Regions from separate parts of the Mesorhizobium sp. YR577 genome, predicted to be linked through region 1. Evidence: predicted binding sites of a transcription regulator. Region 1 holds the regulator's gene; each other region holds the start of a gene.

Region 1 (9,692 bases):
GACGCTGATCATGAACATCTTCGCCCTCTACATCGTGCGCAAGTACCGGGAACAGTACGAATGACCGACATTTCCATGGACACAGTGGCTGGTGCCGTCCCCCGTCCGCGCCGCGATATCGGGCTGAAGCGCCGCTACGCCGCCGAACGCCGCTTTCGCATCTACGGCATGCTGGCGATCTCGGTCGGCCTCGTCTTCCTCGCGATCATGCTGTTTTCGATCGTCTCCAAGGGCTACACGGCGTTCTGGCAGACGACGGTGTCCCTGCCAATCAATTTCGACGAGAAGATCCTCGATCCGGACAACAAGCGCGCCACCGATCCGAGCGTGCTGATCTCCGCCAATTACCCCAAGCTGGCCGAGAATGCGCTGGTCGCAAAGCTCGGCATCAACCCGGACGACAAGGTGACGATCCGCAAGCTCAAGGGCTTCCTGTCGGACGGCGCGCGCACGCAACTGCGTGACGTGGTTGCCGCCGATCCCTCGGTCATCGGCACGACGCGCAATGTCGACATTCTCGCCGCCGCCAATCTCGACTCCGCCTTCAAGGGTCAGATCGATCTCAATGTCGATGAGGCGCGGCGCAAGGTTTCCGACCAGCAGGTCATCTGGATGAAGCAGCTGACGGCCGACGGTTCGATGGCCGAGCATTTCAACAAGGGCCTGTTCACCTTCGGCGCGTCCAGCCGTCCTGAAACCTCGGGCATGGGCGTGGCGATCATCGGCTCCTTCTACATGATGGTGATCGTGCTGCTGCTCGCCCTTCCCATCGGCGTTGCCGCCTCGATCTATCTTGAGGAATTCGCCAAGAAGAGCCGCCTGACCGACCTGATCGAGGTCAACATCAACAATCTGGCCGCGGTGCCGTCGATCGTCTTCGGCCTGCTCGGTCTGTCGGTGTTCATCAACTTCCTCGGCCTGCCGCGTTCGGCGGCCTTTGTCGGCGGCCTCGTGCTGACGCTGATGACCCTGCCGACGATCATCATCGCGACGCGCGCCGCCCTTGCCGCAGTGCCGCCGTCGATCCGTTCGGCAGCGTTGGGTCTCGGCGCATCCAAGATGCAGATGGTGTTCCAGCACATCCTGCCGCTGGCAGCCCCCGGCATCCTGACCGGCACCATCATCGGCCTGGCGCGTGCGCTGGGCGAGACGGCGCCGCTGCTCTTGATCGGCATGGTCGCCTTCGTCGCCAATTATCCGACGACGCCTTTCGAGCCGGCGACGGCCTTGCCGGTGCAGATCTACATGTGGGCCAACGAGGCCGAGCGCGCTTTCGTCGAGCGCATGTCGGGCGCCATCATCATCCTGCTCATCTTCCTGATGGCGATGAACATCACCGCGATCGTGCTGCGCCGCCGCTTCGAACGGCGCTGGTAGAAAAGGACCATGTTATGAACATCATGACCGAGAAAGCACTCGAAAGCGCAGTGAGCGATAAAATGAGCGGCACACCCAACGAAATCATCAAGATGCGCGGCAACAAGGTCGGCGTGTTCTACGGCGAAAAGCAGGCGCTGTTCGATGTCGACCTCGACGTGCGCGAGAACCAGGTGACGGCGCTGATCGGCCCTTCGGGCTGCGGCAAGTCGACCTTCCTGCGCTGCCTCAACCGCATGAACGACACCATCGACAGCGCGCGGGTGACCGGCAAGATCACGCTCGACAATGAAGACATCTACGACAAGAACATCGACGTGGTCGAACTGCGCGCCCGCGTCGGCATGGTCTTCCAGAAGCCGAACCCGTTCCCGAAGTCGATCTACGAGAACGTCGCCTACGGACCGCGCATCCACGGCCTGGCCAAGAAGAAGTCGGAACTCGACCATGTCGTCGAGACCAGCCTGAAGAAGGCCGGCCTGTTCAATGAGGTCAAGGACCGCCTGCTCGAGCCGGGCACCGGCCTTTCCGGCGGCCAGCAGCAGCGCCTGTGCATCGCGCGCGCCATCGCGGTGTCGCCCGAAGTGATCCTGATGGACGAGCCGTGCTCGGCGCTCGATCCGATCGCGACTGCAAGGGTCGAGGAACTGATCGACGAACTGCGCCAGAACTACACGATCGTCATCGTCACCCACTCGATGCAGCAGGCGGCGCGCGTTTCGCAGCGCACGGCGATGTTCCATCTCGGCTATCTCGTCGAAGAAGGTGCGACCGACAAGATGTTCACCAACCCCGACGACAAGCGAACCCAGGACTACATCACCGGCCGCTTCGGCTGACGCGAACACGACGCGGATTGCAAGGACAGCATCATGGGCGAACATACCGTCACCTCTTTCGATGAAGATCTGGGACATATCGACCGTCTCATCCGGGATATGGGCGACCTGGCCGGCTCGATGGTCAGCGCTTCGATCCAGGCGCTGGTCCAGTCGGACAATGCGCTCGGCCAGCGCGTCGTTTCGGACGACGCCATCATGGACGCGCGCCAGCGCGAGCTCGACGAGCGCGCGATCACGCTGATCGCCAAGCGCCAGCCGATGGCGCAGGACCTGCGTGCCGTGGTCGGCGCCATCCGCATGGCCGGCGATCTGGAACGGATCGGCGACCTTGCCAAGAACATCGCCAAGCGCGTCAGCGCTGTCGGCCAGAGCGCCACGCCGCGCGACCTTGCCCATTCGATCGAGGCGATGTCGGGCATGGTGCTGGATCAGGTTCGGGAGGTGGTCGACCACTATGTGTCGCGCCGGCCTGAAGAGTTGCAGGCGTTGCGCGCCGCCGATGAGAAGATCGACGTCAAATACACCGCCGTGTTCCGCGAGCTCCTGACCTACATGATGGAAGACCCGCGCAACATAACCGCTTGCACACATCTCCTGTTCTGCGCCAAGAATCTGGAGCGTATCGGCGACCATGTCACCAACATTGCCGAAAACGCCTATTATGTGATGACCGGCAAGCAGCTTCCGCTCAATCGGCCGAAGCAGGATGAAACTTCGATGACTGCACCGGCCGCCTGAGGCGTGCTGGCCACGAAGCTCTAAAAGGGTAAGCTTGTTCCACCGGCGGTGCGAAACCCGCCGGACACCATGCGAAAGGCGAGGGGGCTCGAACCGGATCGCGTTAACAGGACGGCAAATTGATGATCGCACCCAAAGTCATGGTGGTCGAAGACGAAGAGCCGCTGGGCGTGCTGCTTCGCTACAATCTCGAATCGGAAGGCTATCAGGTCGAGATCGTGCCGCGCGGCGACGAAGCCGAGATCCGGCTTCAGGAAAACGTACCCGATCTTCTGGTGCTGGACTGGATGCTGCCGGCGGTTTCCGGCATCGAGCTTTGCCGACGGCTGAGAATGCGCCCCGAAACCGAGCGCCTGCCGATCATCATGCTGACGGCGCGTGGCGAGGAAAGCGACCGCGTGCGCGGGCTTTCCACCGGGGCTGACGACTATCTGGTCAAGCCGTTCTCGACGCCGGAATTCATGGCGCGGGTGCGCGCACTGCTGCGCCGCGCCAAGCCGGAAGTGCTGTCCAGCGTGCTCAAGGTCGGCGATATCGTGCTCGACCGCGAAGCCCACCGCGTCTATCGCAAGAAGAGCGAGATCAAGCTTGGGCCGACGGAATTCCGCCTGCTCGAATTCATGATGCGCCATCCCGGCCGAGTCTTCTCGCGCAGCCAACTCCTCGACAATGTCTGGGGCGAGACGATCTATATCGACGAGCGCACGGTGGACGTGCATGTCGGCCGGCTGCGCAAGGCCGTCAACACGGGCCGCATGCCCGATGTCATCCGCACCATTCGCGGCTCGGGCTACGCCATCCGCGAGGACTGAGCCGTTGCCTGGCGCTTCTCAGGCAACCTTGTGGCCGACTGTTGCCGGGCTTGCGCCCGGCGCAAAAATCTCCTGATCGACAAAGGTCAGCGCCTGCATGGTGCTGCCCTCGCGGATGAGCGGAAGCTCGTTCGGCTCTGTATCGAAGGAAATCGCCTTGTTGTGCTGGCCGCCGGCGGTCTTGTCGATCGCTTCGCGCAGCGCCGGCTCGATCAGATCGAAAGCGGTCGCGCCGATGCCGACGACAGCCACCGGAGCGGGATCGATCAGCGCGAACAGGCTTCCCAGGCCGAAGCCGATCGCTTCGCCGGCCTTGCGGAACGCTTCGCGCTCGGGGCCGGGCCCTGCACGCGCCACATCTGCCAGCATGCGCATGTCGCCATCGCTGATGTCGGCGAGCGGTGCGTCGTCTTCGCTTGCCTGTTTTGCCTTGCGCCATATTGCGTAGTTGCCGGCATAGGCTTCGACGCAGCCGCGGCGGCCGCAGCGGCAGAGCGCGCCATCGGGCCGGTGGATCATATGGCCGAACTCGCCGCCGGAGGATTGCGTGCCGGTGAAGAGTTCGCCCTTCAGCACCATGCCCATGCCGATGCCGTGCGAAAGCAGCACGGCGATGAAGTCGTTGTGGTAGCGCTCGGGCTTGCGCCATCTCAGCGCCACCGCGATCATGTTGCAGTCGTTCTCGACGGTCACGGGAATGCCGGTTGCTTCCTCGATGATGTCGGCGAACGCAATGTGGGTATGCGCCGTAATCGGCGTCCACAGCATGGCTCGGGAGGTGGAATCGGTGATGCCCTGTACTGCCATGCCGATGCGCATCACGCGCCGGCCGGCCGATCTACGCAGCGCGATCTGCCGGCGCACCATGGCCACGCATTCGCCGATCAAGCCGTCGCGGGACATGGTCAGCGTTTCAAGCTTGCGCTCTTCCTCGGACACGACCTTGCCGGAATAGTCGACGATCGCGACCGAAAGGAAGTTCAGGGAAAGGACGACGGTGACGATTTCGGCGGCATCGGGGTTCAGTTCCAGCGCCACCTGTGGCCGCCCGCGCTTTTGTGACGACGCCTCGGGTCCCTTGGCCTCCAGCAGGATGCCCTCGGCGATGAGGTCCGACGAGATTGCAGAAATGGTCGAGTGGCTGAGGCCGGTCGAGCCGGCGATTTCGGTGCGCGACGGCTGTTGCGCCTGGCGCACGGCGGCAATGACCATGGCGCGGTTGCGCTTGCGCAGATCGTCGTGACGGATCGCGACCGACATGTTTTCGTATTCCTCCCGGGAGCCTGTTCATTCCGCCGAAGCGGAACGGCTCCTGCCTTGTTGTTGGACCGCGATCCCTCCTCGGACGAGGGTTCCTGGCCTTTGCAACCGTTGCGAACCATCCCTTCACCGGACAGGCCCGTCAACAGCGGCACAAGGATATTGACAGAACTCTGCGCATGCGTCATTCTTTTTTTCGAGGCTCGAAAAAAAGAGCTTCTGGGTGGGCCCGAGGGCCAAAGTATCGTTGCGCTGTCATGGCGCCAGGGAGGAAATCATGAAGAAGTTTGCAACCGCCATGCTGGCGGGTGTTGCGCTGTCCATGTCGCTGGGCGCTGTTGCGCATGCGAAGGACAAGATCGTCGGCGTGTCGTGGTCGAATTTCCAGGAAGAGCGCTGGAAGACCGACGAAGCCGCGATCAAGGCTGCTCTCGAAGCATCCGGCGACAAGTACATTTCCGCTGATGCGCAGTCGTCGGCTGCCAAGCAGCTCACCGACGTCGAAAGCCTGATCAGCCAGGGCGCCAACGCGCTCATCATCCTGGCACAGGATTCGAGCGCCATCGGACCGGCCGTCGAAAAGGCCGTTGCCGAAGGCATTCCGGTTGTCGGCTATGACCGCCTGATCGAAAACAAGGACGCCTTCTACCTGACCTTCGACAACAAGGAAGTCGGGCGCATGCAGGCCAAGGGCGTGTTCGACGTCAAGCCGGAAGGCAACTATGTCTTCATCAAGGGCTCGGGTTCCGATCCGAACGCGGACTTCCTGTTCGCTGGCGCCATGGAAGTGCTCAAGGACGCGATCGACAGCGGCAAGATCAAGAATGTCGGCGAGGCCTATACCGATGGCTGGCTGCCCGCCAACGCGCAGAAGAACATGGAGCAGTTCCTGACCGCCAACGACAACAAGGTCGATGCAGTCGTTGCCGCCAATGACGGCACTGCCGGCGGCGCGATTGCCGCGCTCGACGCGCAGGGCCTGGCCGGTTCGGTTCCGGTTTCGGGACAGGATGCCGACCATGCAGCGCTCAACCGCATCGCGCTCGGCACGCAGACCGTTTCGGTGTGGAAGGACTCGCGCGAACTCGGCAAGACGGCAGCCGAGATCGCCTCGCAGCTTGCTGACGGAACCGCGATGGACAAGATCGCGAACGCCGTGAAGTTCGACGGCGGCCCGAACAAGGTCGAGATGACCTCGGTGTTCCTGAAGCCGGTTCCGGTCACCAAGGACAATCTGAACGTCGTCATCGACGCCGGCTGGGTTTCCAAGGACGTCGTCTGCCAGGGCGTGAAGGCAGGTTCGGTTCCGGCCTGCAACTAAGCCATTCGGCTTGAATAGCGACGCCGCGGTTTGATCAGAGCCGCGGCGTTTTCTTAAGGGCTTTTGCAAGAAGGCCCGATGTTTTGAAACGACGCGTGACCCCCTTTGGGAAATCGTTCCGGTTTTCAGGGGCATGCGCTAGGATGAAGTCCGGCTATCGGCGAAAGACCGTAACGGCCGGCGGGAGGAAGTCATGACCGACGTGACAACGAGCGAATCTGCGGATCGGGCTCGAGCATCCGAACTCGGCGCTGTCGCCCGGTTTCTCAAGGCCACAGAACTCGATACCCGCATGCTCGGCATGGTCGGCGCGCTCCTGGTTATCTGGATCGGCTTCCATATCCTGTCGAATGGGCTGTTTCTGACGCCCCGCAACCTGTGGAACCTCTCGGTTCAATCATCATCGGTAGCGGTCATGGCCACCGGCATGGTGCTGGTCATCGTCACGCGCAACATCGACCTTTCCGTCGGCTCGCTCCTCGGCTTCGTCGGCATGATCATGGGTGTCACCCAGGCGGTGTTCCTGCCGCGGGTGATGGGCTTTCCGCTCGGCGATCCGTCCATTTGGGTCATTGCGCTGGCTGCCGGCCTCGTCGTCGGCGTGGTGATCGGCGCATTCCAGGGCTTTCTCATCGCCTATCTCGGCATTCCGGCCTTCATCGTCACGCTCGGCGGCCTGCTCGTCTGGCGCGGTGCGGCGTGGTGGGTCACCAGCGGCCAGACGGTCGCGCCCATGGATGCAACGTTCCGCCTGATGGGCGGCGGGCCTGAGGGCGCAATCGGCGCGACGTGGAGCTGGGTCATCGGCTTGGTCGCGTGTGCTGCCGTCATCCTGATGCTGCTTTCGGGCCGTCGCCAGCGCAAGCGCTTCAAGTTCCCGCTGCGGCCGGTCTGGGCCGAAACGTTCCTTGGCGCTGTTACCTGCGCCGTCATTCTCGGCGCCGTCTGGGTCGCCAATTCCTATCCATGGCCGGCAGGCACGGTGAAGAAATATGCCGAGGCCAACAACATAACCATTCCCGAGGGCGGGCTGTTCATCGCCCATGGTATCGCCATTCCGGTGCTGATGGCGATCGCTGCCGGCATCATCATGACCTTCGTCACAACGCGCACCCGCTTCGGCCGCTACGTCTTCGCCATCGGCGGTAACCCGGAAGCGGCTGAACTCGCCGGCATCAACACGCGCTGGGTGACCATGAAGATCTTCATGGTCATGGGCTTCCTCGCCGCCATCAGCGCCGCGATCTCGACCGCGCGCCTGAACGCGGCGACCAACGCCCAGGGCACGCTCGACGAGCTTCTGGTGATCGCGGCAGCCGTTATCGGCGGTACGTCGCTGGCCGGCGGTGTCGGCACGGTCGCCGGCGCCATGCTGGGTGCTGCGCTGATGCAGTCGCTGCAATCGGGCATGGTGCTGCTTGGCGTCGACACGCCGCTGCAGAATATCGTCGTCGGTTTCGTGCTGGTCGTGGCCGTGTGGCTCGACACGCTCTACCGCCGGCGCGTGCAGTAATCGGTAATCCGGGAGGCAATCATATGGATCAGACAAGCACCCCGCTCGTCGACATGAAGAACATCTCGATCGCCTTCGGCGGCATTCGCGCCGTGGACGATGCGTCGGTCGATCTCCATGCCGGCGAAGTCGTCGCCCTGCTCGGCCACAACGGCGCCGGCAAATCGACGCTCATCAAGATACTGTCGGGCGCCTACAAGCGCGACGGCGGCGCGATCTTCGTCAATGGCGAGGAAGTCTCGATCGGCAACCCGCGCGATGCCAAGAAATACGGCATCGAGACGATCTACCAGACCCTGGCATTGGCCGACAATGTCGATGCCGCCGCCAACCTGTTCCTGGGCCGCGAGCTCAGGACGGCCTGGGGCACGCTCGATGACGTCGCCATGGAAGCCGAGGCGCGCAAGGTGATGGGACGGCTCAATCCGCGCTTCCAGCGCTTCAAGGAGCCGGTGAGCAAGCTTTCGGGCGGCCAGCGCCAGTCGGTGGCGATCGCGCGCGCGATCCTGTTCAACGCCCGCATCCTGATCATGGACGAGCCGACGGCGGCCCTCGGGCCGCAGGAAACCGCGCAGGTCGGCGAACTGGTCAAGCAGCTGAAGGCCGACGGCATCGGCATCTTCCTGATCAGCCACGACATCCATGACGTGTTCGACCTCGCCGACCGAGTCTGCGTCATGAAGAACGGGCAGGTCGTCGGCACCGCGCGCACCCAGGACGTCACCAAGGACGAGGTTCTGGGCATGATCATCCTTGGAAAATGCCCGCCCGGTGCAATCCCGGGACCGGGAGCGATGGCCATCGCTGCTTGAACCTGTTGCGCTGAGGCCACGACCAATCCATCGCATGGGCCTGTGCATTGCATTACCCCCGGCACCCTTTAATAAGGGGCTGGTATGAGCAATTCGCAGGCCCGGCCCTTGAAGAAATTTCTCTCCGTCGCGGTTTTCCTGGCTGTCGCGGCCGCGAGCCTGGCGATGGCTGGCTTTGCCTATCATTCGTCCCAGGAGGCCGCGCGTTTCAAGTTCGCGGCGACGGTGGACGATGCCATGAACCGCATCGAGAGCCGCCTCAATCTCCACCTTTCGCTGCTGCGTTCCACGCAGGCCCTTTTCAAGGTTCGCGGGCGTGAGATCGGGCGAACGGAATTCAAGGCATTCTTCGATGCGCTCGATGTTGAAAACAACTTCAAGGGCCTGAGGGGCATCGGCTTTCTCGAGATAGCCAAGCGCGGCGATGAAGCTCAGCTCCAGCAGGACATCCGCAGGATTGGCGGCACCGAAGGGTCGATCTACCCGCCATCGGAGCTGGAGTGGCGTACGCCGATAGTGCTCTACGAGCCGTTGAGTGAGGCGAACATATCCAGCCTCGGCTACGATATGTTCACGGAGGAAGCGCGTCGCGCTGCCATCGAAATGGCAATGACCAGCGGAGCTCCCCGGGCAACCGCACGGATCGTTCTCGGCGAGAATACCGGTTCGGCAGAAAAGGTGCCCGGGTTCCTGGTGTTCGCAAGCGTGGACGAAGATGAGGCGAATACCGGCACGGGAGGCGTCAAGCCAACCGTCTCGGGACTGGTGTATGTGGCGTTCCGCACGGGCGATTTGTTCGAGGCGGCGCTTGGCTCGGCTCCGCTATTACCGGTTCATGCTGAAGTCTTCGACGGCGACGCCAGCGACGACAATCTGTTCTACCGCTCGCCGACACCCCCGGGCGCGGCCTATAGCGAAGACTTTCGCGTGACGCGCAGCATCGTGCTGGCCGGCCGGCCCTGGACGGTCCGCTTCCGCCCGACCGCGGGGTTCTCTGAGCCGTCCTCGCCGACAATT
Region 2 (9,692 bases), on a different contig from region 1:
CTGATTTCAATGCCCGGAGAGGACGAGCGTCTTCACGGGAAGAAGCAGCGCCTGCAGTCTCAGTATGATGGCGTGGACCACCCCGACCGTGTCGATGACATGGAGAAACACCCATTTGGAGGTGCTCAGATCCTTTGCAGCGAGAAGGTCGTGATTGTTGGTGTAGGCATTGACGATGCAGCTGCTGCCGGGCGGGACGCCGTCGAGCCCGCCTTCGAAAAGCGGTTCCATGAAGACGGTGATCGTGCCGGGCTTTATCACCTGCTGAGGGTCGATCAACTGGTCCGATGCCCGGACCTGGCCGGCTGCGATAAGATCCTGCACCTCGGTTATGACCATCGGTATGATGGTCATCGGCTTCGAGATGCAGGTGGCTTCGGTGACCATGCCGATCTTCATGACCTGCGCCTCGAGCTGGCCGAAGCCCGCGACGAGCGCCTCCCTGCCGGCTTCTGTCGGTATCAGCACGCCCGCCGGCCGCATCACGGGATTGACGATGTCTCCCTTGCGAAGGGTAAATTGCTCAAGCGTTCCGTCCACGCCCGCATAGACGACCGTCTTGTCCAGCTCGACCTGCGCCTGCGCCAGCGTGGCTTCGGCTGTGGCCTTTTGCGCCGGCAGCACTGAAGAAATCTGGGCCTCCACGGACTGCTTGCCTGCCAGCACGGCAGACACCCCGGCCTGGCGGCCTTCGACGATGTTCCGAAGCTTCTCGATCTCTCGCTGGGCAACCGCGTTGGCATTTCGCTTCTGCAGCTCGGTCTTGGTGTCGAGTTCGTCGACGGCTTGCTGATATGCGCTCTGCGCCTCCTGGATCTTGGCGTCGGCGCCGGCCAGATCGGTTTTCGCCAGCTCCAATGTCGCGTCGATCTCGGACACGCGCCGCCGTGCGGTTTCCAACGCGGCCTCCTGCTCCGAACTGTCGAGTTTGAAGATCGGTTGGCCGGCTTTCACCTTTTCCCTGAAGCCGGCATAGACCTCCTCGACGCGGCCGACACCCTCGGGAATGATGGGCACTGTGCGATAGAAGGAAACGGCGCTGTTCGTCGATGGGTGAAAGTAAAGAATGAGCGTTAGAAGCGATATTGTGAGCATGATGCAGGCGGTTATTCCATAGCGAAGCTCGTACCAAACCGAGTACAGCGTGAGCTCGCGTCCGATCCGTTTTCCCTGCACGAAACGGCGATAGAGAAAATCGGGAAGGATGGTGACGATCGAGCACAGCAGGACTTCGATCATGGTTCGCGCCCTTCCGCCGGCAAGACGTGGGGACGGCTGTCGGAAGAACTCTCCGGCAGAGATTGCCCCTGTGTGCCGGAAGCTGGCGCTCTGCTATCCGGTCCTATTGACGGCGCGGGTGATGGTGTCTCGCTGCCCCGCCTGGCCGTTACATCAGCGGCAGCTTCCTGCGATAGCGGGTGACCGGCCAAGGCCGGCGAACTGATTGCGGTTCCCTCGGCGGCCGGTCTGGAAGACGCATCCGAGGCGTGCGCTCTCCGGTTGGCCATGCGCGCAAGAGACTCGGCCATGTTGGCCAGGGGTGTCCAGAAGTCGGGAATGGGAATGAAGGCAAGCAGCAGCGCTGCGACCCAGAACGCGTTGTTGTGTGTGAACAACGCAAGCAACGACAGAACCCCAACCAACTGAAACTGCAGATTGCTGGCGCCGTGGGCCATTCGCTCCGGCAATGCATGGAGCCAGAAATACAGGCTCCCGATCATGAGCACTATGATGATGAGGGCTATTACCGAGCCCACGAACAGAACGTCCGTTTCCCCGGGAGGTGTTATGAACCCCGGCAGATAGTGAGGTGCCAGGGGGTGCATTGCCTCGGACATCACCGATAATCCTATGGCTGTATAGGCCGGATCTTCTTTTTTACTCGTTTGCCGAGTAGTTCCCCAAACAAAGAACAATAGCTCGAACCACATTAGCACCGAAGAATAACTTTATCTCATCTTTTTTTGATGCGTGTATTCGCGATAGATTTAAGTATATTTTGTGGAATATTGTCTCTTGCGCCTGATGTGAAACGCCAAGGCACGGCCCGCCGCCGGAACGCGCCTGCGGTCGCAGCTCGAACAAAGTCCGAAATGAATTAGGCGCTGACTGGGTTATGGATCGGCTCGAGGCCGATCCTCTCAGCGAAAAGGGGCTACCTCAAAACCGCCCGACATCGGCGAAGGCGATAGCCTTGCGGATGATGGCGACGAGCTGCTCACCGGCGATCTCCTTGGGACCGCTGTTGTCGATGGTCGAGATGCCGGGGCCGGTGAGTTCGACCTTCACCGTGCGTGCCAGCCGCGCCATCACCTCGCCGCGCGATTCGCGGCCGCGTGCGGCCAGCCGCTCGGCCAGGATCTCGGGGGCTGCGGTGATCTCGACCACGGCGACATTCTCGTAGCGTTCGCGCAGCGCCGGAATGGCATTGCGCGAGCCGTTGGCCACCGCGATGTGGCCGTTGGCGATTGCCTCGTCGACGCTTGCCGGGATGCCGTATTTCAGCCCATGCGCTTCCCAGGAGAGCGCAAAGGCGCCCTCAGTCGCGGCTTCAACGAATGCCGCGTCTTCCAGCGTGTCATGGTCTTCGGTTGCACCGTCGGAGGGACGGGTGATGACGCGGCGGACAAACTCCACCGTATCGTCTTCGGCGAAATGCTGGCGCGCATAGGCGATGACGGTGTCCTTGCCGGCACCGCTTGGGCCGACCACGGCGATGAAGACGCCGTTGCGGACCGGGAATTCAGCGCTTGCCTGCTCGCGCTCGATGAGGGCCGAGACCATCATGCGACGCGGCGCCCTTCGCGCCATACGGTGCGGACCACCGGCACATGCTCGTCGACGCGCACGCGCACGAGATCGGCGCGGCGGCCGATCTCGATGACGCCGCGGTCGGTGAGGCCGACGGCTTCGGCAGGCGTCTTCGACACCATGGCGACGGCCTGCGGCAGCGAAATCGCGTCGACGACTTCGCCAAGGAAGAAGGCCGACTGGATCAGGCTGAACGGGATGTAGTCGGACGACAGGATGTCTAGCAGCCCGTCCTCGGCCAGCGCGCGGGCCGAAACATTGCCCGAATGCGAGCCGCCGCGCATGACGTTGGGCGCGCCCATCAGAACGCCGAGCCCGGCACCTTTGGAGGCTTTCGCCGCTTCCATCGTGGTCGGGAATTCGGCCACCCGAATGCCTTGCGATATCGCCTCGTCGACATGGGCGGTGGTGGCGTCGTCATGGCTGGCGAGGATGATGCCGCGCGCCTGGCAGGCCTCGGCAATCGCGGCGCGGTTGGGCGCGGAGTTTTCGGCCGACTGCGCCATGCGCTTCTGGCAATAGGCGCGAAACTCCTCTTCGCTCATCTTCAGCTTGCCCATGTAGTAGACGGCATAGGCGTCGAAGCTGGCGAACTGGCGCTGGCCGGGCGCATGGTCCATCAGCGAGGCGAGCTTCACGCGCTCGTCGCCGTCGAAAAGCGCGAACGCCTCGCGGCAGTCAGGAGCCGAAACCTCGCAGCGCAGGTGGATGAAGTGGTCGGCGCGCAGCCGGTCGTTGACGACGCTGTCTTCGATGGCGTCGGCGAGCTTGCGCATGTCGGCGGCGGTGATGTCGGAGTCGGTGTCCATGCCGACCCGCAGCGCGTCGAACACTGTGGTGATGCCGGCGGTGGCGACCTGCGCGTCATGGGCAAGCACCGAGGCGATCGGGTTCCAGCGCACTTTCGGGCGCGGCGCATAGTGGCCTTCGAGATGGTCCGTGTGGAGTTCCACCAGACCCGGAATGATGTAGTCGCCCTGCATGTCGTCGCCGGTCTTGCCAGCGCCTGCGGAAATGTCGGCGATCTTGCCGTCGCGGATCAGGATCGAGCCGTTGACGATTTCGTCGGCAAGCACGATGCGGGCATTTGTCAGTGTCGTCTCGGTGGTCATTTCAAGCAGTCTTTCTTTCGCGTCTTTGTCCAAGCGCGTGATAGGAATGCACCATGAAGGGTGCGCCAGGCTCGCGTTCGACGAACAGGGCCAGCCCGTCTATGGCAAAGGGTTCGGCAACGGCGTTGCCGAACAGGCCTTCGATGGTTGCACGCAATTTTGCGCTTTCTTCGGCGCTGACGCGGCCCGTCAGTGTCATGTGGAAACGGAACGTGTCGAACACGTAAGGGTAACCCCATTGGCACAGGTTGCGGAATTCGATCTGGCTCAGTGCATCCGGGTTGCGGCGCTCGATCTCGGCGTCGGTCAAAGGCGCGCGAAACCGGTCGAACTTTTCAACCACATCGCCGGCGAAGCGATTGAGTTCGGGCGATACTTCGCCCGGGATGAGCGCGAAGAAGCGGTCGATCTGGCCCAGCACAAGATGCGGGATAAGCACCGGCTCGGTGGTTGCCGCATAGGCGGCTAGCGCCTTGTCGAGCGAGGCTTCGCTCTCACCCTCGGCCAGCCGGAACGGCGCCTTCAGCGTGGCGTGGAAGCCGTAGCGCCGGGCGGCAGCGGTGTGGAAGGCGATCTCCGTCGGCGTCAGCAGCGATGTTGCCGGCGCGGTGCTGGTCGCACCCGTAAAAGGGTTGCGGCCGAGCCAATTGGCAGCGATGCGGGTCAGCGCGTCGTCGGGTCCGGGGGTGAAGTAAATGGCGTATCGCATCGTGTGGTCCTGGTCAGCCTCGCTGCCATAGGCGATTTGCATGACGGATTGACGAAGCTTTTTGATTTGTCGGTAATATCAGACAAGTTTCTTTGCGTCATCAGCCAGAAGCGGTGGGCGGCTGGTGCTGTGGCGGGGGGTTTCGGCCATCTGTCACAGCGAAGTGACCGTCGGCCGGGCGAGCGTGCATTGACCCGGTTTGGCCTTGGATGCTCAATCGCGGCAACGAAAAGACAAGGGAAGACGGGGTTTCCGTGAAAAGACTGTTGCTTGCTGCGGCCGCGCTCGCGGCCATGACCTTTCAGGTTTTCGCCCAGGATCCCGATCCGGCGAAGTGGGACGACGTGCTCAAGGAGGCCAGAGGCGAGACGGTCTATTTCAACGCCTGGGGCGGCGCCGAAAACATCAACGCCTATCTCGAATGGGCCGGCAGCGAGGTTGAGAAGCGCTACGGCGTCAAGCTGGTGCATGTGAAGCTCGACGACACCGCCAATGCTGTCGCCAAGGTGGTGGCCGAAAAGGCCGCCGGCCGCAACGACACCGGCACGGTCGATCTCATCTGGATCAACGGCGAGAACTTTTCGTCGATGAAGCGGCAGGATCTTCTGATGTCGCCGGGCTGGGCGGAAAAGCTGCCCAACTGGAAATATGTCGACGCCGACGACAAGCCGACAATCCGCACCGATTTCACCATTCCCGTCGAGGGGTTGGAAAGCCCATGGGGCATGGCCAAGCTGGTGTTCTTCTATGATTCGGCCAGGACCGATGACGCAAGCCTGCCGAAATCGGCGAAGGAGCTGCTGGAATGGGCCAGGAAAAACCCCGGCCGCTTCTCCTATCCGCAGCCGCCGGATTTCATCGGCTCGTCCTTCCTCAAGCAGATATTGTCGGAACTGGTCACCGACCGCGCTGTGCTGCAGAAGCCGGTGGACGAGGCTTCCTTCGATGAGGTGACGAAGCCGCTGTTTGCCTATCTCGATGAACTCAACCCGCTGCTGTGGCGCGGCGGCAAGGCCTTTCCGCGGAACTACCCGGCGATGAAGCAGCTTCTCGCCGATGGCGAGGTCGACATCATCTTCGCCTTCAACCCGTCGGAAGCCTCCGGCGCCATCGCCAATGGCGAACTGCCGGGCACCGTGCGCTCCTTCACCTTCCCGGCGGGCACGCTCGCCAACACCCATTTCGTCGCCATCCCCTACAACGCCGCCGCCAAGGCCGGCGCGCTGGTGCTGGCCGATTTCCTGATCTCGCCGGAAGCGCAGGCGCGCAAGCAGGACCCCAAGATTTGGGGCGACCCGACCGTACTTGCGGTGTCGAAACTCGATGCGGAGGACAAGGCGCGTTTCGACGCGCTCGATCTTGGTGTTGCGACGCTGAAGCCGGATGAGCTGGGGCCTGCCATCGACGAGCCGCACCCAAGCTGGATGGAGCGGCTGGAGCTGGAATGGAAGAAGCGCTACGGCGCGGCCAATTGAACGAAGGGATGAGGTTGGTGGTGACTGCGATTTGCAGGAATGGCGCTGGCCTGTTCGGTGATGCTTACGCTATCGCCCCCTCTCCGTCGCGCTTCGCGCGCCACCTCTCCCCCATTTCATGGGGGCGAGGAACCTGGGTTCTGAGAAGCCGCGACATTTCAGGACTTGGGTCCCTCGCCCCTGCGAAGCGGGGGAGAGGTGGCTCGGCGAAGCCGAGACGGAGAGGGGGTCGCGTCCAAAGCGAAACCCTCCGCATTCCAGACTGCGATAGTCCCGCGAAGCAGAGCAAAATACCATCACCTCAACCTATCCAATGCTCCCCCGCCTAGGCCCGCCGCTGGCGGTTATCCTCCTCACCGGGCCGATCCTCGCCGGGCTTCTCGGCACGCTGCTGCCGGCTTTTGGCTATCTGCCGGCGCTCGGTGGAACCGGTTTCACGCTCGACCACATCGGCGAACTGCTTGCCCGCCCCGGCATCATGATGTCGGCGCTGATCAGCCTTGCCGCCGGGCTCGTCACTGCCGCCATTTCGCTCGGCATCGTCGCGCTATTCATCGCCGGCTGGGCCGGCACGAAAGCCTTCTCGCGCATCCAGCATCTCATCTCGCCGCTGCTTTCTGTGCCGCATGCCGCCGCCGCCTTCGGCTTCGCTTTCCTGATCGCGCCGTCCGGCATGATATCCCGGCTGATCTCGCCCGGCCTGACCGGCTGGCAGCGTCCGCCCGATCTGCTCATCGTCAACGATCCGATGGGCCTATCGATGATGGCCGGGCTGATCGTCAAGGAAATACCCTTTCTTCTCCTGATCGCATTGGCGGCACTGCCGCAGATCGACCTTGCCCGCACGCGGGCGCTGTCGGCCTCGCTCGGCTATGGCCGCATTGCGGGGTTTATCCACGGCGTGTGGCCGCCGCTCTACCGCCAGATCAGGCTTGCCGTCTTCGCGGTCATTGCCTTTTCCTCCTCGGTGGTCGATGTCGCGGCCATCCTCGGCCCGACGACGCCGGCGCCGCTGGCCGTGCGGCTGGTTGGCTGGATGAGCGACCCGGAACTGTCGATGCGGTTCTTTGCGTCTGCCGGCGCGCTGCTGCAGCTTTGCATCACGGCACTGGCGATCATCATCTGGATCGGGCTTGAGCACATCGGCGCAGCCATGCGCGATCATCTGTGTGATCGCGGCCTGCGTTTTCGGCGCGATGCGTGGCTGGCGCGAGCGGCCCTCGTCGCCATGATTACCTCGGCGTTGACGATCTTCGCCGGGCTTGCGACGCTGGCCCTCTGGTCCTTCGCCGGGCTGTGGCAATTCCCCAACGCGCTGCCCGACAGCTTCACCGCTAGCGCCTGGATGAAGACCGCGCCGCGTATCGCAGCACCGCTGGCGACGACGCTGCTGGTGGCAACGCTTTCGACGCTGCTTGCCGTCGCGCTGACCCTGCTCTGCCTGATCCGCGAGGACGAGACCGGAAAAAGGGCGGGCCGGCGAGCGCTGTTCCTGATCTACCTGCCGCTGCTGGTGCCGCAGGCGGCGTTCCTGTTCGGGCTGCAGCTGATTTTCGTCGGCACGGGAACGGTGGCCAGCCTGCCGGCGCTGGTGCTGGCGCATCTGGTCTTCGTCATGCCCTATGTCTTCCTGTCGCTCGGCGACCCGTGGCGCGCCTTCGACCGGCGCTACGAGGCGGTGGCGGCGGGGCTTGGCAAATCCCGCGCAGCGACGCTTCTGCGCATCCGCCTGCCGATGATGCTTCGTGCCATCCTAGTTGCGGCGGCGGTCGGCTTTGCAGTCTCGATCGGCCAGTATCTGCCCACCGTGCTGATCGGCGCGGGACGGCTCGAAACCATCACCACCGAGGCGGTAGCGCTTGCCTCCGGCGGTAACCGCCGCATCATCGGTGTCTATGCCTTCCTGCAGATGCTGCTGCCGGTGATCGGCTTTGCGGTTGCCACGCTCGTGCCGGCGCTGATATTCCGGCATCGCCGCGCCATGCGCGTATGAGCGCGCGGTGCTGAAACTTAAGACCGGTTGGGTGATGGCCGAGAACGGGCTCTTTCTGGACGATGTGTCGATCGCGCTGAACGGGCACAGGCTCGTGGTGCTGACGCATCGCGTCGCGCCCGGCGAGGTGCTGACGGTGATGGGGCCGTCCGGTTCGGGCAAGTCGACATTGCTTGCCTATATCGGCGGCTTTCTTGCGCCGGCTTTCGAAGCCTCCGGCAAGGTGTTCTCAGACGGGCTGGAGCTTACCGCTCTGCCGGCCGAGGACCGGCACGTCGGCATATTGTTTCAGGACCCGCTGCTGTTTCCGCATATGTCGGTCGGCGGCAATCTGGTCTTTGCCATTCCGGCAAGTGTGAAGGGCAAGGCGGCGCGTCATGCGCTTGCCGAGGCAGCGCTTAAAGGTGTCGGCCTCGCCGGCATGGCGCCGCGCGATCCCGACACGCTGTCCGGCGGCCAGAAGGCGCGGGTGGCGCTGGCGCGTGCGCTTTTGTCGGCGCCGCGCATGCTGCTGCTGGACGAACCCTTTTCCAAGCTCGACGCCGAATTGCGCGGCCAGATGCGCGAACTGGTTTTTGCCAAGGCGCGAGCCGGCAGCCTGCCGGTGGTGCTGGTGACGCATGACGAGGCCGATGCCGACGCCGCAGGCGGGCCGGTCGTCCGCATCGGGAATGCGCGATGATCGCCTTGCCCGAACTTCCCGTCACGGCAGTGCTGCCGGCGCTGCTCGATGCTCTGGCGGCAGGCTCGAGCGCCGTGCTCGTCGCGCCGCCCGGTGCCGGCAAGACGACGCTGGTGCCGCTGGCGCTGCTCGACGCGCCATGGCTGCGCGGCGGAAAAATTTTGCTGCTGGAACCGCGCCGGCTGGCCGCCCGCGCCGCCGCACGGCGCATGGCACAGCTGCTTGGCGAGGAGCCGGGCGGCACCGTCGGTTACGCCATGCGCATGGAGAGCCGGCAGACGGCGCGCACAAGAATCCTCGTCGTCACCGAGGGCATTCTGGCGCGCATGATCCTCGACGATCCGGAATTGCCCGGCGTTTCGGCGGTCATCTTTGACGAGTTCCACGAACGCTCGCTCGATGGCGATTTCGGGCTGGCGCTGGCGCTCGACGTGCAGGGCGCGCTGCGCCCGGAATTGAGGCTGCTGGTGATGTCGGCGACGCTGGACGGCGCGCGGGTCGCGCGGCTGCTCAGCAGGGCTCCGGTGATCGAAAGCGAGGGCCGCAGCTTTCCCGTCGATGTCCGCTATCAGGAGCGGCCAGCCGGCACGCCGGTCGAGGATGCCATGGCGAAAGCGATCCGCGAGGCGCTGGTGGACGAGCCCGGCAGCGTGCTCGCCTTCCTGCCCGGCCAGCGCGAGATCGAGCGCACGCGCGAGCGGCTCGAGGGGCGCATCGAGGCCGACACCGATATCGTGCCGCTCTACGGCATGCTCGACGGCAAGGCGCAGGATGCGGCGATCAAGCCGGCCCCTGCCGGACGCCGCAAGGTCGTGCTGGCGACCGCGATTGCCGAGACCTCCATCACCATCGACGGCGTGCGCGTGGTGATCGATTCCGGCCTGTCGCGCCTGCCGAAATTCGAGCCGGC
Region 3 (9,692 bases), on a different contig from region 1:
CAAGCAGCCGGCGATCCGCGGCATGTTCTCCACCCAGGGCGCGGAGTTCGTCGATCCTGAAAGCAACACGCGCCTGCGCTCGATCGCCGTCATGGGCACGATCGACGGCGACCGCGTCACGCTGCGCAACGTCTCCGCCAACCTCGCCGCCGGTGGCTCCATCGGCGCGACTGGCACGGTCTCGCTCAATGCGGCGGCAAACTTCCCGGCCGATATCCGCGTGACGCTCAACCAGGCCCGCTATGCTGACGGCAACCTCGTCGTTGCCACCGTCAGCGGTGCTCTGGCCTTCACCGGCCCGCTGACGCGCGATCCGCTTCTGTCCGGCACGATCAATGTCGAGCGCGCCGAAATCACCGTGCCGGAGAGCTTCGCCGGCGGCGCGGCAGCCCTTGACGTCAAGCACATCCACCCATCGAAGGCCGTTGCCGAGACGCTGAAGCGCGCGCGTGCCAATGACGGCACACCGACGCCAACCAGCCGGCCAAGCGTCGTGCGGTTGGACATCAGCGTCAACGCACCCAACCGCATCTTTGTGCGCGGGCGTGGGCTGGATGCCGAGCTTGGCGGCTCCTTGCGCCTCACCGGCCCGGTCTCCAACATCCAGCCGGTCGGCGGCTTCGATCTCATCCGTGGCCGCCTCGGCATCCTCGGTCAGCGCATCACCTTCGACGAAGGTTCGGTGACGCTTGTCGGCGACCTTGACCCGTTCCTGAATTTCGTCGCCCGCTCGCAAGGCTCCGACATCACCGTCTTCATCACCGTCAGCGGCCGCGCTTCCGACATCGACGTCAAATTCTCTTCGCAGCCGGAGCTGCCGCAGGACGAAGTGCTGGCGCGCCTCATCTTCAATCGCGGCATCAGCGAATTGTCGGCCTTCCAGATCGCCCAGCTTGCCGCTGCCGCTGCCGAACTCGCCGGCGGCTCGAACAATTCGCTGATCGGCAGCCTGCGCGGCGCGACCGGCCTCGACGATCTCGACGTCGTCACCGACAGCGAAGGCAATGCCGCCGTGCGTGCCGGCCGCTACATCCAGGACAACATCTATCTCGGCGTCGAGGCTGGTGCCGAAGGCTCGACCAAGGGCACGATCAACCTCGACATCACCAAGGACCTCAAGGCGCGCGGCGCGGTTGGCACCGGCGGCGATTCCAGCCTTGGCGTATTCTATGAAAAGGATTACTGACCCGCACGGTTTGTCGTTATTCAGGTCCTGAGCTGAATCTCAACAAACCGAGTGACAGGTAATTCTTTTCCATCAGCCGGAGTCATCCATCATGAATCTTGCCGCCGAAATGGGCCCCGGCCTGACCGGGCTCGAACAGCTTCGGGCGCTGATCGCTTCGGGCGGGCGTCCGCCCATAGCCGAAACGCTGGATTTCCGGCTGGTCCAGGTCGACGACGGCTTTGCCGTCTTCGAAGGCACGCCCAGCCTGTCGGTCTACAACCCCATCGGCATGGTCCATGGCGGCTACGCCGCCACGCTGCTCGATTCGGCCTGCGGCTGCGCCGTCCACTCGAAACTCAGTGCCACCCAGGCCTATTCGACGCTGGAACTGAAGGTCGCCTATCACAAGGCGATCACTAAGGACACCGGCCTGCTGCGCGCCGAAGGCCGCGTGCTTTCCTTCGGCCGCCGCGCCGGGTTTTCCGAGGCCAAGCTGGTGGACCGCGACGGCAAGCTCTATGCGAGTGCGACGTCTACGCTGATCGTGATGGAGCGGTAGCGGCGGCGAGAGTTCCCCCTCTCCGTCACGCTTCGCGCGCCACCTCTCCCCCGCTTTACGGGGGCGAGGAACCCAAGTCCTGAAACGGCGCGACCTCGCAGAATCAAGGTTCCTCGCCCCGCTTGCGGGGAGAGGTGGATCGGCGAAGCCGAGACGGAGAGGGGAAGCTTTTATTCGTCCCACGACGAGAGGAGTAAAAACTTATTCTCTCCTCAACTCTCCACCGTCAACTCCACCAGATCCGCCGCAAAGCGCGTCTCGGCAAACTGGATCGGCCGCCCCTCAAGATCATCATTGATCGCAATCGCCACCAGTACGATCGCGCCGGGCGAGAGCTTCAGGTTTTCCAGATCGTCGGTATCGGCATGGCGCGCCGATACCAGTGTCGAGCGGCGCAGATAGTCATTCACGCCATAGCGCGCGAAGGATGAGGTGATCGAGCCCGTCTCGGCATAGGCTTTCTCGAAACCGGGAAAGCGCACGGCATCGAACCAGCCCGTCGCACGCCCCACGCGCCGTCCGTCCGCTTCACTCACCGTTTCCAGCCGCAGCACCGGCGCGCCTGGTTCAAGCGCCAGCGCTTCCGCCACACGCGCACTGGCTTCTTCCTGTTGATGGCCCAGAAGTATGCCGCGCCGGTCGCGCGTCTGATGCTGCATGCCTGTAGAAAAGCGCGTGCGTGCCGAGATCGGATAGGCGAGCCGCTTGCGGCTTTCGATGAAGGTGCCGCGGCCCTGTTCGGCCCGCAGCACGCCTTCCTGCACGAGCGCTGCGATGGCCGCGCGCACCGTGTGCCGGTTCACGCCAAAGTGCTCGGACAGCCAGATTTCCGGCGGCAATTTTTGCCCGTCACCGAGCGTGCCGCCGCCGATGCCATGCCGGATGCGGTCGGCGACCTGCCGCCACAGCGCGACCCCGCTGCGCCGCTCCATACTGAGTTGACTGTCTTCCGAGCCCATTTTTTCACCCCGTCATCGCACCGTCATAGACAGGCATTAGAAAGGGAGTATAATTTGTATGATTGTATAGAGCAATAGACAAATTTTGCAACGGCGGACCGGATAATGAAAACAGACAGACGGCAGGAAAGGGAAGAGGCGGCGGGCCGCAAGGCGGCAATGGCCGCACTCTCCCATGCACCCGGAGACAGGCTCAAGGCGTTGTGGGCTGAGGCCGGCTTGCCGCGTGATGCGCAGAAACTTCGAGGCCCCGAAACTGGCCTCGTCACCGTGCGCGGCCGCATCGGCGGAGGTGGTGCGCCGTTCAATTTCGGCGAGGCGACCGTCACCCGCGCCACGGTGCGGGTCGAGGGTGGGGCGGTCGGCCATGCCTATGCGCTCGGCCGCGACAAGGAAAAGGCGCTTCTCTCGGCCATCGCCGATGCGCTCTGGCAGGACGCATCGCGCCGCGCCGAGATCGAGGCCAGCATCATCGAGCCGCTGCGCGCGGAACAGCTTGCTGCCGACGAGACGCGTCGCGCCGAGACGGCGGCGACGAAGGTCGATTTCTTCACCATGGTACGCGGAGAGGATTGATGGAAACGCAGGCAATCGACGGCGGTTTCGCCGATCCAGTATTCGATGCGCAGGCGGTGTTTCGCGCCGTCATGGACGCCATGGCGCGTCCGGGCACCATCCAGCCCTGCGACGGCCTGACCGTGCCGCCGGCACCGCTGTCGCCGGTCGCGGGTGCTGTCGCACTGACCTTCTGCGACAACGACACGCCGCTCTGGCTCGATCCTGCCTTGCAGGCCTCTGCCGCCGCAAAGCACTGGCTTAGCTTTCACAGCGGCGCGCCGCTCGCGCACACGCCGGCGGACGCGCATTTCGCGCTCGTCTCCAGCCCGGCCGAGCTGATAGCGCTCGAGAATTTCGCGCAAGGCACGCAGGAATATCCTGACCGCTCGACCACGCTGATCCTGCAGGTGGAGAGCCTGTCTGCGGGCGAAAACCTGCTGCTCGAAGGCCCCGGCATTGAGAAGGCTGCGATGCTCGCGCCCACCCCGCTGCCACGCCATTTCGTCGAACAGTGGAAGCAGAACCGCGCCCGCTTTCCGCGCGGCGTCGATGTCATTCTGGCAGCACCCGAAGGCATCGCCTGCCTGCCGCGCACCACGCGTATCAAGACCATGGAGGCCTGACCGATGTATGTGGCCGTAAAGGGCGGTGATGCCGCCATTTCCAACGCACACCAACTGCTCTCCGACCGTCGGCGCGGCGACCGCTCCGTGCCCGCCTTGCGCCTCGACCAGATCGTCGAGCAGCTGGCGCTGGGTGTCGATCGCGTCATGGCCGAAGGCTCGCTCTATGACCGCGAACTGGCCGCACTCGCCCTCGCACAGGCGCGCGGCGACATGATCGAGGCGATCTTCCTCGTTCGCGCCTATCGCACCACTCTGCCGCGCTTTGGCTACACGCTCCCGATCGACACCGCCGCCATGCAGGTCGAGCGCCGCATTTCCGCGACCTACAAGGACCTGCCCGGCGGCCAGCTTCTCGGCCCGACCTTTGATTACACGCATCGCCTGCTCGATCCCGAAATCGCCGCCGGTGCGCCGGTGGCCGAACCCGAACAGCGCGAGGCCGAAGCTGGCCGAATGCCGCGTGTCTCGGAAATCCTCGCCCATGAAGGGCTGATCGAAAGCGACGGCGAACTGCCGGAAGACCACGTCACCGGCGATCTCACCCGCGAGCCGGTGGAGTTTCCGCTGGAGCGCGACCTGCGCCTCCAGGCGCTGTCGCGCGGCGACGAGGGCTTTTTGCTGGCGCTCGCCTATTCCACCCAGCGTGGCTATGGCCGCAGCCATCCCTTCGTCGGCGAGGTCCGCATCGGCGAGGTCGAGGTCGAAATCGACGTGCCGGAACTGCCCTTCGCCGTGCCGCTCGGACGCATCCGCGTCACCGAATGCCAGATGGTCAACCAGTTCAAGGGTTCGGCCAAGGTACCGCCGCAGTTCACGCGCGGCTACGGTCTCGTCTTCGGCCAGTCCGAACGCAAGGCCATGGCGATGTCGCTATGCGACCGCGCCCTGCGCGCCCGCGAGTTCGGCGAGGATGTCGTTGCCCCCGCGCAGGACGAGGAATTCGTCATCTCGCATTCCGACAACGTCCAGGCCACCGGCTTCGTCGAGCACCTGAAGCTGCCGCACTATGTCGACTTCCAGGCCGAACTCGGCCTCGTGCGCGGCATGCGCGCCGAGCACGAAGCGCGCCAGCGCGGCGACGATCAGGAAACACGGGAGGCCGCGGAATGATCGAAGGTCTCTCGCACATCACCTTCATCGTGCGTGATCTCGAGCGTATGACGGCGATTCTCGCCGGAGTCTTCGACGCTCGCGAGGTCTATGCCAGCGGCGACGACCGTTTCTCGCTGTCTCGCGAAAAATTCTTCCTGATTGGCGATCTCTGGATCGCGATCATGGAGGGCGAGCCGTTGCCTTCGCGCAGCTACAACCACACCGCCTTCAAGATCGATGAGGTCGATTTCGACCGCTATGTCGACCGCGCCAAGGCGCTTGGGCTCGACATGCGCCCGCCACGTCCTCGCGTCGATGGCGAAGGACGGTCGATCTATTTCTACGATGATGACAACCATTTGTTCGAGCTGCACACCGGCACGCTGGCCGAGCGTTTGGCGCGGTATGCGAAAGGTCTGGAGCCTGCACAATGAACGCCATCGCCACCTACAACTTCGCCTATCTCGACGAGCAGACCAAGCGGATGATCCGCCGGGCGATCCTGAAGGGCATCGCCATTCCCGGCTATCAGGTGCCTTTCGCCAGCCGCGAAATGCCGATGCCTTATGGCTGGGGCACCGGCGGCGTGCAGGTCACGGCCTCGATCATCGGGCCTGACGATATCCTGAAGGTCATCGACCAGGGCGCCGACGACACCACCAATGCCGTCTCGATCCGCGCCTTCTTCAAAAAGGTCGCCGACGTCGCCGTCACCACGGAGACGGAGAAAGCCACCATCATCCAGACCCGCCACCGCATTCCCGAAGCGCCGCTTCATGCCGGGCAGGTCCTGGTCTATCAGGTGCCGATTCCCGAGCCGCTGCGCTTCCTCGAGCCGCGCGAGACCGAAACGCGCAAGATGCATGCGCTGGAGGAATACGGGCTGATGCATGTGAAGCTCTACGAGGACATCGCACGCCACGGCCACATCGCCACGACCTATGCCTATCCGGTGAAGGTAGAGGGCCGCTATGTCATGGACCCGTCGCCGACGCCGAAATTCGACAACCCGAAAATGAACATGTCGCCGGCCTTGCAGCTCTTCGGCGCGGGCCGCGAAAAGCGCATCTACGCCGTTCCGCCCTTCACCAAAGTGGTCAGCCTCGACTTCGAGGACCATCCCTTCGAGGTCCAGACTTTCGACCAGCCCTGCGCGCTCTGCGGTGCCGAGCAGGTCTATCTCGACGAGGTCATCCTCGACGATCACGGCGGGCACATGTTCGTCTGCTCCGACACCGACCATTGCGAGAAGCGGCGGGAATCCCTCCCCCTTGAGGGGAGGGTCGGCGGCGAAGCCGCCGGGGTGGGGTCCGAGCGGCCGAGCTCGACCTCTACGAAAACCCGCGCCGAGACTATGGATAAGACCCCACCCGACCAGCCGCCTTCGGCGATTGGCCACCCTCCCCTCAAGGGGGAGGGAAAGGACACGCTATGACCGACGAACCGCTTTTCCGCGTTACATCACTCTCAAAATACTACGGCTCGCGCGTCGGCTGCGAGGACATCACCTTCGATCTCTGGCCGGGCGAGGTTCTGGCCGTCGTCGGCGAATCCGGCTCGGGCAAGACGACGCTGCTCAATTGCATGTCGACCCGGCTGATGCCGACTTCGGGCACCGCCGCCTACCGCATGCGCGACGGTACCTGGCGCGACCTCTACCGCATGAGCGAGGCGGAGCGCCGCTTTCTCATGCGCACCGACTGGGGTTTCGTCCACCAGAACCCGGCCGACGGCTTGCGCATGACGGTTTCGGCCGGCGCCAATGTCGGCGAGCGGCTGATGGCGGTGGGCGACCGCCACTACGGCAACATCCGCTCGACCGCCATCGACTGGCTCGGCCGCGTCGAGATCGACGAGGACCGTATCGACGACCAGCCGCGCGCCTTCTCCGGCGGCATGCGCCAGCGGCTCCAGATCGCGCGCAATCTCGTCACCGGCCCGCGTCTCGTCTTCATGGACGAGCCGACCGGCGGCCTCGATGTTTCGGTGCAGGCGCGCCTGCTCGATCTCCTGCGCGGCCTCGTCACCGATCTCGGGCTGGCGGCCATCGTCGTCACCCACGACCTCGCCGTGGCGCGGCTCCTGTCGCAGCGCATGATGGTGATGAAGGACGGCCGCGTCGTCGAAACCGGCCTCACCGACCGCGTGCTCGACGATCCCCGCGCGCCCTACACGCAGCTTCTCGTGTCTTCGATCTTGCAGGTCTAGGCGCGTGATCCTGAAAAGTGGAACCCAGTTTTCGGACAAGATCACGCGTAAATACGAAAGAGACTAACATGCCCACCCCCGTCGTCGTCTCCGAAGTCGCCAAGAGCTTCACCATGCATCTGCGCGACGGCATCAAGTTGCCGGTCGTAGCCAACGTCTCCTTCTCGCTGAAATCCGGCGAATGTGCCGTGCTCGGCGGGCCGTCGGGCGCGGGCAAGAGCTCGATCCTGAAAATGCTCTACGGCAACTATGCCGTCGATGAAGGCCAGATCATCGTCAGCCATGGCGGCGAACTCGTCGATCTCGCCACCGCCAGCCCGCGCACGATGCTGCGGATCCGCCGCGATACGATCGGCTATGTCAGCCAGTTCCTGCGCACGGTGCCGCGCGTCTCCGCACTCGATGTCGTCGCCGAACCTCTGGTGATGCTCGGCGAGGACAGGGATGCCGCCCGCGACAAGGCGCGCGAACTGCTTGCCCGCCTCAACCTGCCGGAAAAGCTCTGGCTGCTTCCGCCTGCCACCTTCTCGGGCGGCGAACAACAGCGCGTCAACATCGCGCGCGGCTTCATCACCGCGCATCCGGTGCTGCTGCTTGACGAGCCGACGGCCTCGCTCGATGCCGTCAACCGCCAGGTCGTGGTTGATCTGATCGCGCAGAAGAAAGCCGCGGGCGTCGCCCTGCTCGGCATCTTCCACGATCAGGACGTGCGCGAGGCGGTCGCCGACCGCATCATCGATGTCACCGAATTTGCAGCCGGAAAGATCGCAGCATGAGCGGCAAGCTTTCGGAAGAGCCGCGCGTCCACTCGACTGCCGAAGTCAGCAACTCGACGCTCGGCCGCTACACCGAGATCGCCGACCGCTCGCGCATCCACGAAACGACGCTCGGCGACTATTCCTACGTCATGCAGGATTGCGGCGTCTGGTGCGCGGCCATCGGCAAGTTTGCCAACGTTGCCGCCGCCGTGCGCATCAACGCCACCAACCACCCGACATGGCGGCCGACGCTGCATCACTTCACCTACCGCGCCTCCGACTACTGGGACGACGCCACCCACGAAGAAGAGTTCTTCAACTGGCGCCGCTCCAACGCAGTGACCATCGGCCACGACACCTGGCTCGGCCACGGCTCGACCATCCTGCCCGGCGTCACCGTCGGCGACGGCGCGGCTGTCGGGGCAGGGGCAGTCGTGTCGAAAGATGTCGCGCCCTACACCATCGTCGGCGGCGTGCCGGCCAAGCCGATCCGCGATCGCTTCGACCGCAAGACCGCCGAGCGCTACCAGGCGCTCGCCTGGTGGGACTGGGACCACGCGCGGTTGCGCACGGCGCTGGATGATTTCCGGGCGTTGGATGCGGAAGCGTTTCTGGAGAAGCATGGCGGGTAGGGTTTCGGCATCTGGAACTAAGCCGCTCCCCCTCTCCGTCGCGCTTCGCGCGCCACCTCTCCCCCGCCTTGCGGGGGCGAGGAACTGCTACTTGCTGACGTTGCGGAAGTCGAGGCCTAGCAGAACTTTGGCTTTCCTCGCCCCGCTTGCGGGGAGAGGTGGCTCGGCGAAGCCGAGACGGAGAGGGGTCTTGCAGCGTCAAAGCGATTGCCCCAAACATTCGCCCTCAGCCATCAGCCCTCATCCCCCACCCACATTCCATCCCCGCCCACGCTCACCGAACATCTCATAGCCGGCTTCGGTAATCGCCACAGTATCCTCCAGCTTGATAAATCCCCGCGTCGGATGAAGCATGGTCGTCTCCACCGACAGCACCATGCCGGCTTCCAGCGGCTTGCCGGCATCGACGCCTTCATAGGCGACAGGGTGGTTGGTCATCAGGAACGGTGCTTCGTGGCTGATCAGCCCCATGCCATGGGCGAAGAAGTCGGTGAAGGCTGCACTTGGCGAAGCCTTCAGCGCCTTTTCGGCATGGGCGATCATGTCGCCGCCCAGCGTGCCGGCGCGGCACAGCGAGAATGCCGCCTGCTGTACCACTTCGATCTCGGCCAGCAGGTCCTGCAATTCCTGGTCCGCCTCGCCCATCACGCCCATGCGGCAGAGGTCGCCGATGTAGCCGCGATAATTGCCGCCTGAATCCAGCGACAGCACCTCGCCCTTGTTCCATGTCTGGGGCGAGACGGCGCGGTTGTGGCTGGCGCCGAGGGTCAGCAGGCAGTATTCGAACTGCAGGCCGCGATTGGTCTCCTCGCGGCGCAGGGCATCGACGATCTCCTGCTTGCTCGCCCCGGCGCGGGTGCCCGTGAAGACGGCCGTCATCGAATCGGTGATCAGTTCGGACGCCATGCGCAGCTTTTCCAGTTCCTGCGGCGTCTTGATGGCGCGCAGGCGCTCCAGCGTCGAAGTGGCGTCAACGAGTGTCGCGCCAGGCAGGGCGCTTTGCAGCACGCCATGCGCGTCCGATGGCATGAAGGGCGGCTCGATGCCGATGCGCGCCGTGTCCTTGCCGATCTTCTTCAGATGCTCGGTCGCAAGCTTTGCCGCATCGGCCGACCCCCATGTCGCGGTCTGC

What was found. Region 1 encodes PhoB, which activates phosphate uptake and scavenging genes when phosphate is short. Its sites were predicted from a motif close to TGTCATNNANCTGTCAT; they were not measured.
Region 2: a site for PhoB is predicted at 4,673-4,689, ahead of BM413_RS06850 (DUF1045 domain-containing protein). Genes of this name have one in related genera too.
Region 3: a site for PhoB is predicted at 2,697-2,713, ahead of phnF (phosphonate metabolism transcriptional regulator PhnF). Genes of this name have one in related genera too.

Annotation. Positions count from the first base shown of each region.
Region 1 covers NZ_FPBI01000001.1:391,713-401,404, forward strand. The annotation lists gene pstC (phosphate ABC transporter permease subunit PstC) at 1-64, shown strand, start outside; gene pstA (phosphate ABC transporter permease PstA) at 61-1,377, shown strand; gene pstB (phosphate ABC transporter ATP-binding protein PstB) at 1,392-2,216, shown strand; gene phoU (phosphate signaling complex protein PhoU) at 2,250-2,957, shown strand; gene phoB (phosphate regulon transcriptional regulator PhoB) at 3,080-3,769, shown strand; gene BM413_RS02020 (ROK family protein) at 3,788-5,029, opposite strand; gene xylF (D-xylose ABC transporter substrate-binding protein) at 5,307-6,350, shown strand; gene BM413_RS02030 (sugar ABC transporter permease) at 6,544-7,863, shown strand; gene BM413_RS02035 (ATP-binding cassette domain-containing protein) at 7,887-8,675, shown strand; gene BM413_RS02040 (CHASE domain-containing protein) at 8,760-9,692, shown strand, end outside.
Region 2 covers NZ_FPBI01000003.1:344,515-354,206, reverse strand. The annotation lists gene BM413_RS06870 (HlyD family secretion protein) at 7-1,239, opposite strand; gene BM413_RS06865 (hypothetical protein) at 1,236-1,838, opposite strand; gene phnN (phosphonate metabolism protein/1,5-bisphosphokinase (PRPP-forming) PhnN) at 2,161-2,787, opposite strand; gene BM413_RS06855 (alpha-D-ribose 1-methylphosphonate 5-triphosphate diphosphatase) at 2,784-3,923, opposite strand; gene BM413_RS06850 (DUF1045 domain-containing protein) at 3,925-4,632, opposite strand; gene BM413_RS06845 (ABC transporter substrate-binding protein) at 4,887-6,107, shown strand; gene BM413_RS06840 (ABC transporter permease) at 6,421-8,100, shown strand; gene BM413_RS06835 (ATP-binding cassette domain-containing protein) at 8,135-8,782, shown strand; gene hrpB (ATP-dependent helicase HrpB) at 8,779-9,692, shown strand, end outside.
Region 3 covers NZ_FPBI01000014.1:94,853-104,544, forward strand. The annotation lists gene BM413_RS20530 (translocation/assembly module TamB domain-containing protein) at 1-1,186, shown strand, start outside; gene BM413_RS20535 (PaaI family thioesterase) at 1,278-1,727, shown strand; gene phnF (phosphonate metabolism transcriptional regulator PhnF) at 1,940-2,686, opposite strand; gene phnG (phosphonate C-P lyase system protein PhnG) at 2,792-3,262, shown strand; gene phnH (phosphonate C-P lyase system protein PhnH) at 3,262-3,867, shown strand; gene BM413_RS20555 (carbon-phosphorus lyase complex subunit) at 3,871-4,980, shown strand; gene fosX (FosX/FosE/FosI family fosfomycin resistance hydrolase) at 4,977-5,396, shown strand; partial or broken gene BM413_RS20565 (alpha-D-ribose 1-methylphosphonate 5-phosphate C-P-lyase PhnJ) at 5,393-6,220, shown strand; gene phnK (phosphonate C-P lyase system protein PhnK) at 6,394-7,170, shown strand; gene phnL (phosphonate C-P lyase system protein PhnL) at 7,239-7,946, shown strand; gene BM413_RS20580 (DapH/DapD/GlmU-related protein) at 7,943-8,560, shown strand; gene BM413_RS20585 (M24 family metallopeptidase) at 8,801-9,692, opposite strand, start outside.